DNA from 3 places in the Erwinia tracheiphila genome. Region 2 is predicted to be linked to each of the others. Evidence: predicted binding sites of a transcription regulator. Region 2 holds the regulator's gene; each other region holds the start of a gene.
What was found. The regulator PurR, encoded in region 2, represses purine synthesis genes. The targets are predictions, from matches to a motif close to CANGCAAACGTTTGCNTG.
Positions count from the first base shown of each region.

Region 1: purT (formate-dependent phosphoribosylglycinamide formyltransferase) is a predicted target of PurR. The motif match lies at 1,932-1,949, and genes of this name have one in related genera.
Region 3: purH (bifunctional phosphoribosylaminoimidazolecarboxamide formyltransferase/IMP cyclohydrolase) is a predicted target of PurR. The motif match lies at 2,572-2,589, and genes of this name have one in related genera.

Region 1 covers NZ_CP089932.1:2,173,362-2,177,642, forward strand. Annotated here, with positions in the region: gene LU633_RS11470 (bifunctional 4-hydroxy-2-oxoglutarate aldolase/2-dehydro-3-deoxy-phosphogluconate aldolase) at 1-466, shown strand, start outside; gene purT (formate-dependent phosphoribosylglycinamide formyltransferase) at 711-1,889, opposite strand; gene LU633_RS11480 (ISL3 family transposase) at 2,033-3,253, opposite strand; gene LU633_RS11485 (M91 family zinc metallopeptidase) at 3,287-3,994, opposite strand; gene LU633_RS11490 (YebG family protein) at 4,106-4,281, shown strand, end outside.
Region 2 covers NZ_CP089932.1:2,653,030-2,657,310, reverse strand. Annotated here, with positions in the region: gene LU633_RS14085 (IS481 family transposase) at 1-957, shown strand, start outside; gene purR (HTH-type transcriptional repressor PurR) at 1,018-2,037, opposite strand; gene cydH (cytochrome bd-I oxidase subunit CydH) at 2,309-2,398, shown strand; gene LU633_RS14075 (C40 family peptidase) at 2,443-3,249, opposite strand; partial or broken gene LU633_RS25950 (Arm DNA-binding domain-containing protein) at 3,618-4,212, shown strand.
Region 3 covers NZ_CP089932.1:305,875-310,155, forward strand. Annotated here, with positions in the region: gene purD (phosphoribosylamine--glycine ligase) at 1-855, opposite strand, end outside; gene purH (bifunctional phosphoribosylaminoimidazolecarboxamide formyltransferase/IMP cyclohydrolase) at 870-2,459, opposite strand; rRNA gene LU633_RS01505 (16S ribosomal RNA) at 3,050-4,281, shown strand, end outside.

The DNA of each region.
Region 1 (4,281 bases), 480 kb from region 2:
AGCGATAATTAAAGAAGTGCCGGAGGCGGTTGTCGGTGCCGGAACGGTTATTAACGCTGAACAGCTCAATGCGGTAACGGATGCTGGTGTGCAATTTGCAATTAGCCCAGGTATAACCCCCTCGTTGCTAAAGGCAGCGGTCGCCGGAAGCGTGCCGTTGATTCCGGGTATCAGCACGGTTTCTGAATTGATGGAGGGTATGGACTACGGCCTGTGTGAGTTTAAGTTCTTTCCTGCAGAAGCCAACGGCGGTGTACAGGCATTACAGGCTATTTCCGGCCCTTTTCCCCAGGTACGCTTCTGTCCGACAGGTGGAATTACATCGGCAAACTACCGTGACTATCTGGCGCTGAAAAACGTACTCTGTATTGGCGGATCGTGGCTGGTGCCGGGTGATGCACTGGAAAGCGGGGATTACTCCCGTATTACCAGACTGGCGAAAGAAGCCGTAACGGGTGCGGTATGAGTATCCCGCATCATCGATGACAGAGACGGTAACAGTTTGCCCTATACCAGAAGTTGTTGCTCTAGCCCCACTGACAGACGAAAAAAACCGTAATGGCTAACTCTGATTATGCTGGTAGATTCGAATCCAAAGAAAATAAAGCAGAGCGATAAAACCTGTTAATAATCCCGCCAGCAGAATGCGGTTTTTTCGAGCAATAAAAGAAGAATGGCATCTGCCATTCTTCTTTTGCGATGAGGCAATGTTATCCGCTGATTTTTACACCCGCAGCGCAATGAATAGCACGCTGCACGGCATCAGTGACAGTGTCACTTATTGCCAGCGCAACACCCAGACGGCGTTTGCCGTTGATTTCCGGCTTACCAAACAGGCACAGCTGCAGCCCCGCGCCCAGAACTTTCTCCAGCTGCGTAAACTGAACGTTTTCGCTGCTTAACTCAGGCAGAATAACGGCTGAAGCAGAAGGGCCGTATTGACGGATCCTGCCGACTGGCAGACCAAGGAATGCGCGAACGTGCAGGGCGAATTCTGATAAATCCTGGGAGACAAGCGTTACCAGACCGGTGTCGTGCGGGCGCGGTGAGACTTCGCTAAACACCACGTCATCACCGCAAACAAAGAGTTCAACGCCAAACAGACCGTAACCACCTAATGCGGTTACCACTTTTCTGGCAATTTCTTCAGCACGTTGCAGGGCGAGGGCGCTCATCTGCTGTGGCTGCCAGGATTCACGGTAGTCGCCATCTTCCTGTCGATGGCCAATGGGCGCACAAAAGTGGATGCCGTCCACCGCACTGATGGTCAGTAAGGTGATTTCGAAATCAAATTTAACAACACCCTCAATAATCACCCGGCCAGCGCCGGCACGTCCACCCTGCTGCGCATAGCGCCAGGCCGCATCAAGCTGCGCTGCCTCACGAATAAAACTCTGTCCTTTACCCGATGAACTCATCACCGGCTTAATAATGCACGGGAAACCAACTACATCCACGGCCCGCCGAAAACCAGGTTCATCGTCGGCAAACTGATAGGTTGAGGTAGGCAGTGACAATTCTTCAGCGGCAAGCCTGCGAATGCCTTCACGATGCATCGTCAGACGGGCGGCGCGGGCAGTCGGAACAACACGCTGCCCGTTGCTTTCCAGTTCAATCAGCATGTCGGTAGCGATGGCTTCAATTTCAGGAACGATGTAGTCGGGACGCTCCTGTGCCACCAGCGCTTTCAGCGCTTCACCATCGAGCATATTGATGATATGGCTGCGATGTGCAACATGCATTGCAGGTGCATCGGCGTAGCGATCTACCGCGATGACTTCCACGCCCAGACGTTGGCACTCAAGCGCAACTTCTTTACCCAGTTCGCCCGACCCTAACAGCATCACACGCGTTGCGGCAGGGCGCAGCGCAGTACCCAGAGTTGTCATAATATCTACCTGAAAGAATGGAAAAAATGTGCGCGAAGTATAAACGAAAACGATTGCGTATACATCTGCTTCGCCCGTTGAGATAGAAAATTATTACTGATATACTGTATGAAAATGGGTCTTCCCCAATCATGGTGGGAGGATCAGAACGTCATATCCAGCTTCCCGTAATGGAACATCACCCCCAGTTTAAATCGCTCCCGGTTTCGATAGCCTCTGGCCTTTATCCTCAGCAGCCTTATTTTGCTGTTCAGCGCTTCGGCATTACCATTTGAGACGCTGTACCGCATGGCGTTAAGTATTCCGTACAGCCTTTTTGTGATGGTTCCTGCCATATTTCTCATTACCGGCACATCGCAACTTTTCGCCAGTGCTATCCACTGCAACCAGTCTGCACGTCGTTTGTCACTCCAGGGGCGGTTCCAGATATCTTTCGCCAGCTCTTTCAGTGTCCAGCACTGGCTGGTCAGTTGCATCTGTTCTCTCAGCCATGCCAGTTTTTCCTGTCGGGGCTCTGTCATCCATTTGTCACTGTATTGCCACAGGAAGCGGGTTCCTTTTGCCTGACGGCGGCTGTCAACCGGAAGTCGGGGATGTTCGTTCTGCCGTGTCTTATCAACGATTTCACCCAGCTGTTTTGCCACATGGAAGCGGTCAAAGGCTATTTTCTCTACGGCGCCCGGAAGATGGATGCGTGCCGCTCTGATATATCCGGCATTCATATCCATTGAGAACGTTTTGACTGCCTGCAGCTGACTGTCGGTGAGGGTGCGAAGATAGCTGGCAAGACTTTCTGTTCCCCGATCATCCGTTAATGCCAGCGCTCGTCCCTCACGATCTGATATCACTGTGATGTACCGGTGCCCTTTTTTGAACGCAACTTCGTCCACATTCATATGCCGGGCTGATAGCGGCTTTTTTATTCGCGCAAGACCACGTTTAACTGCCCGGGTCATAATGCCGTCAACGGCATTCCAGCTAAGCTTAAGTTGCTTTCTTACCGCATCAACCGTGCTAATTTTCAGCCAGGAAAGGATGAATGATTCGAACAATAACGTATATCGGCTACCAGCTCCGGCCCACGGAACAGGTAACGTCTGGCATCCATGGTCTGGACACATGACCCGGGGGACATTCGCCTCAACGACAGTCATGAACTGGCAGGTATCAAGATGACGCCATTTGCGGTGGCGGTGATCGTGAACAGGGCATTGCTGCCTGCATGTCGGGCAGATTAGCAGTGAATTTTTGGCGATCCCGACAACAACGGTGACAGAGCCAGTATTTTCATCAAGGGAAAGTGATTCAACCTGCCACGGGGCGGACAGGTTGAGAATGTGGGCGTATAGCGATTTTTCATCCATATATGCAGATGAGTCCTCATATAAGCAACGTAGCTAAAGTAACGGATGTAGTTTTTTCCGCTGGAATCCCTGAGTCACTGTATTGTCATCATGAATGAGAGATGAATCGTGCGGGTAGAATGTTCTGCGGGGCATCCCAATCTCTTCACGAAATTTATTTTCTGAAAGAACTTCTTCAGAAAAAGCACCCAACCCAACAGTCCTGGCTTCTTCGAGTAAAAGTGGGGAGTGTGTTTGTAATTCTGGTTGAGAACTCTCAACTTTCAGGCGCTCTCCATTTAAATTGTGGAAAACGTGGAGAAGTTCATGGAAAACAATGCACGCATGAAAGTCTACCAGGCTAATTCCTTGCGCGCAGGGATATTCAACTGCATTCAGATTACAGTGAAAGTCGGAGCCAGTTCCTCGGGAGTTTTCAGCATCCGTATTGCAGTGTGCTATCACCCCTAACTCAGCAGAATCGAGATGTATTGCCAGTTTTTCTGATTTGAGTCGGGATGTTAATTCAATACAGTTCAAAAGAGTACGTCCAGTGTCTGTGGATTCGATCTTATCGAGAGCAGCTTCAAGATGCTTGTAGATTTTAAGGTCAGTCCCGTGGAAACAGAGTTGTTGGTTGTTTTTCACCCAGCGCACACCCGATATTTTTACAAGAGATTGAATGTCTGTGGCTGAAATTGAATTCGAAGATGAGGGTAGAGGTAACGAAGGTAATGTCAGGTTAAGGGATGTAGGGCGCATTAAGACCTCCTGAGGATAAGCGCAAGTCAAGAGGATTATACTTGATTGGCAGTGTGCGCCACCACAACAGGGGAAGACCCATGAAAATACAGTTAACTTAAGGTGTGTATCATGGCTGTTGAAATTAAATATGTTGTGGTCAGAAAAGGTGAGGAAAAAATGACGTTCGCCAGCAAAAAAGAAGCCGATGCGTACGACAAAATGCTGGATATGGCTGAGGTTTTCTCCGACTGGCTGTCCGTTGCACCGTTGACATTGGATGAGCAGCATTATGAGGCGCTCGGCCT
Region 2 (4,281 bases):
TGCAAGATCATGGGCGTGTCACGCGACACGTTTTACCGTTATCAGGAACTGGCTGCTGAAGGCGGCATCGATGCGCTGATTAACCAGAACCGCCGCGTCCCCAACCTGAAGAACCGCGCCGACGAAGCCACTGAACGCGCTGTTGTTGAATATGCCGTTGAGTTCCCGGCCCACGGGCAACACCGGACCAGTAATGAGCTGCGTAAAAAAGGCGTGTTTATCTCCGGTAGCGGCGTGCGCTCCATCTGGCAACGGCACGACCTGGAGAACTTCCGTAAACGCCTGAAGGCACTTGAGGAAAAGGTCGCCAGAGAAGGCATCGTGCTTACCGACGCTCAAATCGCAGCGCTGGAGAAGAAGGCCCACGATGACGAGGCCAGCGGAGAAATCGAAACTGCTCACCCGGGTTATCTCGGGTCGCAGGACACCTTCTACGTGGGCAATCTGAAAGGTGTGGGTCGTATCTACCAGCAGACGTTCGTGGATACGTACTCGAAAGTGGCACACTGCAAGCTGTATACGAGTAAAACGCCGATCACCGCCGCAGACCTGCTCAATGATCGCGTACTGCCGTTCTACGAGGCTCAGGGACTGCCGATGCTGAGGATCCTGACCGACAGGGGAACGGAGTACTGTGGTAAGGTGGAGCAGCATGATTACCAGCTGTATCTGGCCATCAACGATATCGACCATACAAAAACGAAGGCGATGTCTCCGCAGACGAACGGCATCTGCGAGCGCTTCCATAAAACTATTTTGCAGGATTTTTATCAGGTTACGTTCCGTAAGAAGTTATACGAAGACCTGGAGAGCCTGCAAACGGATCTGGACAACTGGTTGTGGCATTACAATAATGAGCGAACTCATCAGGGAAAAATGTGCTGCGGGCGTACGCCAATGGCCACGTTACTTGATGGTAAACGAGTCTGGGCAGAAAAAAATCTGAACCAGATGTAATCTGACAGACACCTGTATAAATAACCGGTAACTGTCAGATCAGGTCTGAGCTAGTACACATCATCTATTGATAAACGGCCCGTCCGCTACTGAACGGCGTTCAATGAGGCTGGGGTAAACTTCAATAGTCTGAGACTCTTCACGCTTACTGGTAATACGGTCCAGCAACATGCTGAATGCTGTTTGCCCCAGCTGCTCTTTAGGCTGATGAATGGTGGTTAGCGAAGGGGTAAAGTAGCGTGCGTTTCGCACATTATCATACCCGATCACCGAAATATCCTGTGGTACGCGCAACCCCATTTCATCTGCTGCACAGATAGCGCCCATCGCCATCACATCACCACCACAGAAGACGGCGGTTGGTCGCTCATTTTGTGAAAGAATCTTTTGCATAGCCTGATAACCAGATTCTGGTTCGAAATCTCCCTGAACCAGCCACTCCTGGCTCAGTGGAATATTCGCTTCGGCAAGGGCTTTCAGAAACCCGGCATGACGGCCACCGCCCGTATTTCGTTCCATCTGACCAGGTATTACGCCAATATCCCGGTGACCACGTTCGATTAAATAGCGCCCGGCAAGATAACCCCCTTCGAACGCGTTATCCAGAACGGTGTCAGTAAAATCGCCACGTGGTTCACCCCAGTCCATTACCACCATCGGGATATTGCGGTTGTCTTCCAGCATAGCGATAAGTGTATCGGGATATTCGGAACACATGACTAACAGCCCATCCACACGCTTTTGCGCCATCATTGACAGGTAAGCCTGTTGCTTTTGCAGGTTGTTGTGAGCATTGCCTAAAATCAGGGTGTAGCCTTTGTCAAAACAGCAGTTTTCGACGGCTTCAATAATTTCTGCAAAGTAGGGCGCTTCGCTGGAGGTGGCGAGCAGACCAATAGTTTTAGTATTATTTACCTTCAGGCTACGTGCAACGGCGCTGGGAGAATAATGTAATGCTTTAATGGCGGCCCATACGGCATTCTTTGTCTCTTCTGCGACAAAGCGGGTTTTATTGATGACGTGGGATACGGTGGTGGTGGATACCCCCGCGTGCTTTGCCACATCTTTTATCGTTGCCATACTGACTGCTCCTGAGTGTCTCGTAACATCTTAATAAATAAATGGTTAAACGATTGCCTGAAAAGATAAAAATCAGTCCGTTGCGCGTCATTCAGGCTGCATGGCGCAGGAATTAAAAAAGGGAAAAGGGTATCGTGTTGAGTGTTGCACATGGGTGAAACGTTGTCCGTCGTTTCCGGCGGCAAATTCTAGCAAGCCAGCCAGGATAAGACGAGATTTTTACGGGTAATTATGGGAAAATCCGCAATTCACTGAGAGGGAGAAAGCGTTAATGGACACCGACCTGAAATTTGCCTTATTCACATCCGCATGTGCTTTATTAATCATAACAGCATTCGGTTTGACCGCAGTTATGCATTAGCGTTGCCAGGGCCGCATTTTTTAATGCGGCCCTGTGTTTTCACGTTATCGAATTGTCTTTAGCGTTATCATACGACGTGCGCCAATGTAGTGGCGCTGCCAGTAGTCCTCGCTTAACGCACTGACCTGAATATCTTTGCCTGTTCGTAGTGACTGAATGAATTTACCGTTACCAAGATAAACACCTACGTGGTCGGCTGTGCCGCGGCCATTTATGCGGAAGAAGACCAGATCACCTTTTTCAAGGTCATCACGTTTAATCGAGGCAGCATCGCGCAGGTGATACATTTCATTTGCCGTACGTGGGATTTTAAACTTAACCAGGCCTTTGTATGCATACCAGACAAGGCCACTGCAATCAAAGCCTGTTTTGGGGGAAGTGCCGCCCCACTGATAAGGTTTACCCAGCTGCCCCATCAGCTTGTTCATCGCTGTCTCGTGTGCCTTCTGATAGCGAATACGATGAGCTTCACTCAGTTTCAACGGTGCCTCACCGGAAGTCTGCTCATCTGATTCATTAAGATGGCCGCCCCGATGATGCCCATATCGTCTTTTGTATACCGTTAACGAATTTTTTCCGGAGGGGGGCTGTGCCGTCTCTTTGGCGGGTTTGCGTTTTTTTATTTTAAATTTTTGGGCAGTAGCGGGATGTGATTTTTTGCTGCCGGAATCTTTCACTTTGCCTGAACTGGTTTTAACCGGACGGCGTTTGCGACGCTGATCTTCACGGGCAGAAGCATTATTATCGACTTTATGGTGACTGGCATTAACAGGGCTATGAGGCGATGCGTGCGCCATGTTCAGAAACAGCTGCGCCATCGCCAGCGTGATAAGCGTGATAAGTAAACGCATCGTTACCATTTAACTGTTCGTGCTCCCGCCAGGGCCAGAGCGTGGTTTAATTTAAATGTCTCTCAGGGTCATTGGTCGATTCTAATCGAACTCTTCGACCAAAGTTAAGGCATTTTTTGTTTCAAGAATACATAATGAAGAAAATCGTCAAATACGAATGTAATCAGAGAGGAGGAATGTTGGCTGTACGGGCTTGTCTTTCACTGTATTTAATTGCCCACGATAGTTAAATTATGTTATTGTTTTTTTGATGGATTTTTCTGTTTTTTGTCTTCTTTTTGATATTATTGTACAAGCATGATTATTGATGTATTCGTTAGTACATGGCGCATTGAGTACATAAAATCAGGTGAGTACAAAATATTATTATGGCTATCAGCGACACCAGGCTAAGTTCCATCTATGGTAAACCATATTCTGGCGCACCGGAAATAACAGATTCAGACGGTCCGGGAGCAAGGATTACGCCACGAGGTGTGATTAACTTTCAGTTCCGGTACAGATGGCAGGGAAAGCAACACCGTATCGGAATTGGCAAATATTCTGGCATATCTTAAGATATGCCAGAAACACAGTGGCTGATTTGCGGGAGAGCCTGGACAGAGGAATTGACCCTAAGGCCATAGTTCAGGGAAACAACGCCAGTACCAAACCATCAATTGCTGATTGTATTGGCAACAAACGTATGTTGATGTAAGCCTCAGAGAGAAAACTAAAGCGCTTTATGAATCTACTGTCATAAAGCACATGGCTGACGTGTTTCCAGGATTACCAGCAGAAGAAATACCGGTCAGTAACTGGGTTGAACTTTTTACACAAGAAGAAAAAATTAACCCACGACGTGCCAGACAACTGCTTGTACAGATGCGTTCTGCAATCAACTGGTGTATCAGGTGTCAGTGCATATCTGATTGCAGCCTGATGAAAATAAGCTCAAAGGATATTGGTGTTAAGCCATCAGTGGAGGGAATCTATGGACGTAAAAGAACCGCAAGACTGTCGTGTGCGGAGATCCGCTCGTAGAAGGTGTCT
Region 3 (4,281 bases), 2.3 Mb from region 2:
GATCACTTTTGGCTGGCCATTTTTGTCAATCATCAATCCGGCATAGAGAAAGCCCGTGTAAACGTTCCCCTCGGCTGCCATACCGCGCACGGTAGGCCAGATCACCTCATTCATCACGCGCTGGTGAATGTCATCAGTGACCACCGGGGCGGGTGAGTAAGCGCCCATGCCACCAGTGTTAGGACCGGTATCGCCATCGCCAACGCGCTTATGATCCTGGCTGGTCGCCATTGGCAAAACATTTTCGCCATCAACCATCACGATAAAGCTGGCTTCTTCACCATCAAGGAACTCTTCCACCACAATACGGTGGCCTGCGTCACCAAAGGTGTTTCCGGCCAGCATATCCTGAATGGCCTCTTCAGCTTCCTGTAAAGTCATTGCCACGATAACGCCTTTACCTGCGGCCAGACCGTCAGCTTTGATGACGATGGGCGCACCTTTACTTCTTACATAAGTCAGGGCTTGTTCCACTTTGGTAAAGTTTTGGTATTCCGCCGTGGGAATCTGGTAACGGGCCAGGAAATCTTTGGTAAAGGCTTTGGAGCCTTCCAGCTGTGCTGCCGCCTGCGTGGGGCCAAAAATTTTCAGGCCCGCGGCGCGAAACGCATCAACCACGCCAATGACCAGCGGTGCTTCTGGTCCGACAATGGTCAAATCAATCTTTTCGTGCTGTGCAAAACGTAACAGGCCAGGAATATCAGTGGCGCTGATGGCTACATTCTGTAATGCCGGCTCAAGCTCAGTTCCAGCATTACCTGGTGCAACAAACACGGTTTCTGCCAACGGTGATTGTGCGGCCTTCCACGCCAGTGCATGTTCGCGTCCACCGTTGCCTATGACTAAAATTTTCATCATTTAATCCCTCATTAATGGCGGAAGTGGCGCATGCCAGTGAAGATCATGGCAATACCGTGCTCGTCAGCGGCGGCAATGACTTCTTCATCACGAATCGAGCCGCCCGGCTGGATGACGCAGCTCACGCCGACCGCAGCTGCTGCATCAATACCGTCGCGGAAGGGGAAGAACGCATCGGATGCCATGGCACAGCCTTTCACTTCCAGTCCTTCATCGCCCGCCTTAATACCGGCGATTTTCGCTGAATAAATACGGCTCATCTGGCCTGCACCTATACCAATCGTCATATTATCGCGTGCATAGACGATGGCATTGGACTTAACAAATTTGGCTACTTTCCAGCAGAACAGCGCATCGCGCAGTTCCTGCGTGGTTGGCTGACGCTTGCTAACCACGCTTAACTGACGTGTTTCTACTATGCCCAAATCGCGATCCTGCACCAGCAGCCCACCATTGACGCGTTTGAAATCGAGGCCAGACTGGCGTGACTGCCATTGTCCGCAGGTCAGCACACGAACATTTTGCTTACTGGCAGTAACGTTGAGCGCGGCATTACTTGCGGAGGGGGCGATGATAACTTCAACAAACTGACGGCTGATGATGGCCTGCGCGGTGCTTTCATCCAGCTCGCGGTTAAACGCAATAATGCCGCCAAAGGCTGACGTTGGATCGGTCTGGTATGCCAGCTCATATGCTTCAAGAATGGTGCTGCCAACCGCCACGCCGCACGGGTTTGCATGCTTCACGATAACGCACGCCGGCTCGCTGAACTCTTTCACGCACTCCAGGGCGGCGTCGGTGTCTGCAATGTTGTTGTAAGAAAGCGCTTTACCCTGCACCTGTTGCGCGGTAGCAACCGACGATTCTGAGAGATTCTCTTCTATATAGAAAGCCGCGTCTTGATGGCTGTTCTCACCGTAGCGCATATCCTGCTTTTTAATAAAGTTCAGGTTCAGCGTGCGTGGGAAGCGGCCAGCCGGCTCGTTGGTTTCACCATGATAGGGTGGGACCAGACTGCCAAAGTAATTGGCAATCATGCTGTCGTAAGCGGCGGTATGCTCAAATGCCTTAATCGCTAAATCAAAGCGGGTCGAAAGTAGCAGTGAATTATTATTGGCGTCCATTTCGTCAATAATCGCCTGATAATCGTTACTCTTAACCACAATGGCCACGTCTTTATGATTCTTCGCTGCGGAACGCACCATGGTTGGTCCGCCGATATCAATATTTTCAACGGCGTCTTCCAGTGAACAGCCTTCACGGGCCACGGTCTGGGCGAAAGGATAGAGGTTAACAACCACCATATCGATTGGCGAGATGCCATGTACCTGCATAATCTCATTATCTTGGCCGCGACGCCCAAGGATCCCACCGTGAACCTTAGGATGCAGCGTTTTGACGCGTCCATCCATCAGTTCCGGGAATCCGGTGTAGTCCGAGACTTCTGTCACGGGCAGGCGAGCGTCTGCCAGCAGGCGGGCGGTGCCCCCGGTGGAGAGCAGCTCGACACCGCGCTTTGACAGCGCCTGAGCAAATTCGAGGATTCCGGCTTTGTCAGACACGCTAAGCAGAGCACGGCGTACAGGACGAGGTTGTTGCATGAGGTTTATCCCTTGGCTTTGGTTCGCATAGATAAGAGCGTTACATCAATCTTAGTCATCTTCTTTCCTTAACAGAGCAAAGAAAAGGGCCAGGATTTTGCGGGGGCATTGTAGCGAAAACGTTTGCGCGATGCTCGTCTAAATTAGCCACTGTTAACGAATGTGGATAAGTTTGTGCATAACTGCGTATAAACAGCCATTTTGCTGTGGAATACAGCGAACGCGCTATTTTTCACAAATTAGGCCTTGTCAGGGCGCACAAACTCCCTATAATGCGCCACCACTGACACGGAACAACGGCTTCGGTGCCGCCGTGTTGAGAGGTTAAGCGAGCTGAACCGCCGGAGAAAAGCTGCGTAAAAGTGGTTGACTCTGAAGGAGGAAAGCGTAGTATACGCGACCTCGCGGCAGGAAGCGAAAGCACTGACCGCACCGCTCTTTAACAATTTATCAGACAATCTGTGTGGGCACTCGCAGGATAGATATCGGCATCTTCGGATGCAAAAATATCAAGTCTTAAGAGTGAACACGTAATTCATTACGACGTTTTCCTTGAGCACTGCTTCACGAGTTGAAGCAAATCAAACTTTAAATTGAAGAGTTTGATCATGGCTCAGATTGAACGCTGGCGGCAGGCCTAACACATGCAAGTCGAACGGTAGCACAGAAGAGCGTGCTCTTTGGGTGACGAGTGGCGGACGGGTGAGTAATGTCTGGGAAACTGCCTGATGGCGGGGGATAACCACTGGAAACGGTGGCTAATACCGCATAATCTCGCAAGAGCAAAGAGGGGGACCTTATGGCCTCTTGCCATCGGATGTGCCCAGATGGGATTAGCTGGCAGGTAGGGTAACGGCCTACCTGGGCGACGATCCCTAGCTGGTCTGAGAGGATGACCAGCCACACTGGAACTGAGACACGGTCCAGACTCCTACGGGAGGCAGCAGTGGGGAATATTGCACAATGGGCGCAAGCCTGATGCAGCCATGCCGCGTGTATGAAGAAGGCCTTCGGGTTGTAAAGTACTTTCAGCGGGGAGGAAGGGACGCTGGTTAATAACCAGCGGCATTGACGTTACCCGCAGAAGAAGCACCGGCTAACTCCGTGCCAGCAGCCGCGGTAATACGGAGGGTGCAAGCGTTAATCGGAATTACTGGGCGTAAAGCGCACGCAGGCGGTCTGTTAAGTCAGATGTGAAATCCCCGGGCTTAACCTGGGAACTGCATTTGAAACTGGCAGGCTGGAGTCTTGTAGAGGGGGGTGGAATTCCAGGTGTAGCGGTGAAATGCGTAGAGATCTGGAGGAATACCGGTGGCGAAGGCGGCCCCCTGGACAAAGACTGACGCTCATGTGCGAAAGCGTGGGGAGCAAACAGGATTAGATACCCTGGTAGTCCACGCTGTAAACGATGTCGATTTGGAGGTTGTGCCCTTGAGGTGTGGCTTCCGTAGCTAACGCGTTAAATCGACCGCCTGGGGAGTACGGCCGCAAGGTTAAAACTCAAATGAATTGACGGGGGCCCGCACAAGCGGTGGAGCATGTGGTTTAATTCGATGCAACGCGAAGAACCTTACCTGGCCTTGACATCCACAGAACTTAGCAGAGATGCTTTGGTGCCTTCGGGAGCTGTGAGACAGGTGCTGCATGGCTGTCGTCAGCTCGTGTTGTGAAATGTTGGGTTAAGTCCCGCAACGAGCGCAACCCTTATCCTTTGTTGCCAGCGATTTGGTCGGGAACTCAAAGGAGACTGCCGGTGATAAACCGGAGGAAGGTGGGGATGACGTCAAGTCATCATGGCCCTTACGGCCAGGGCTACACACGT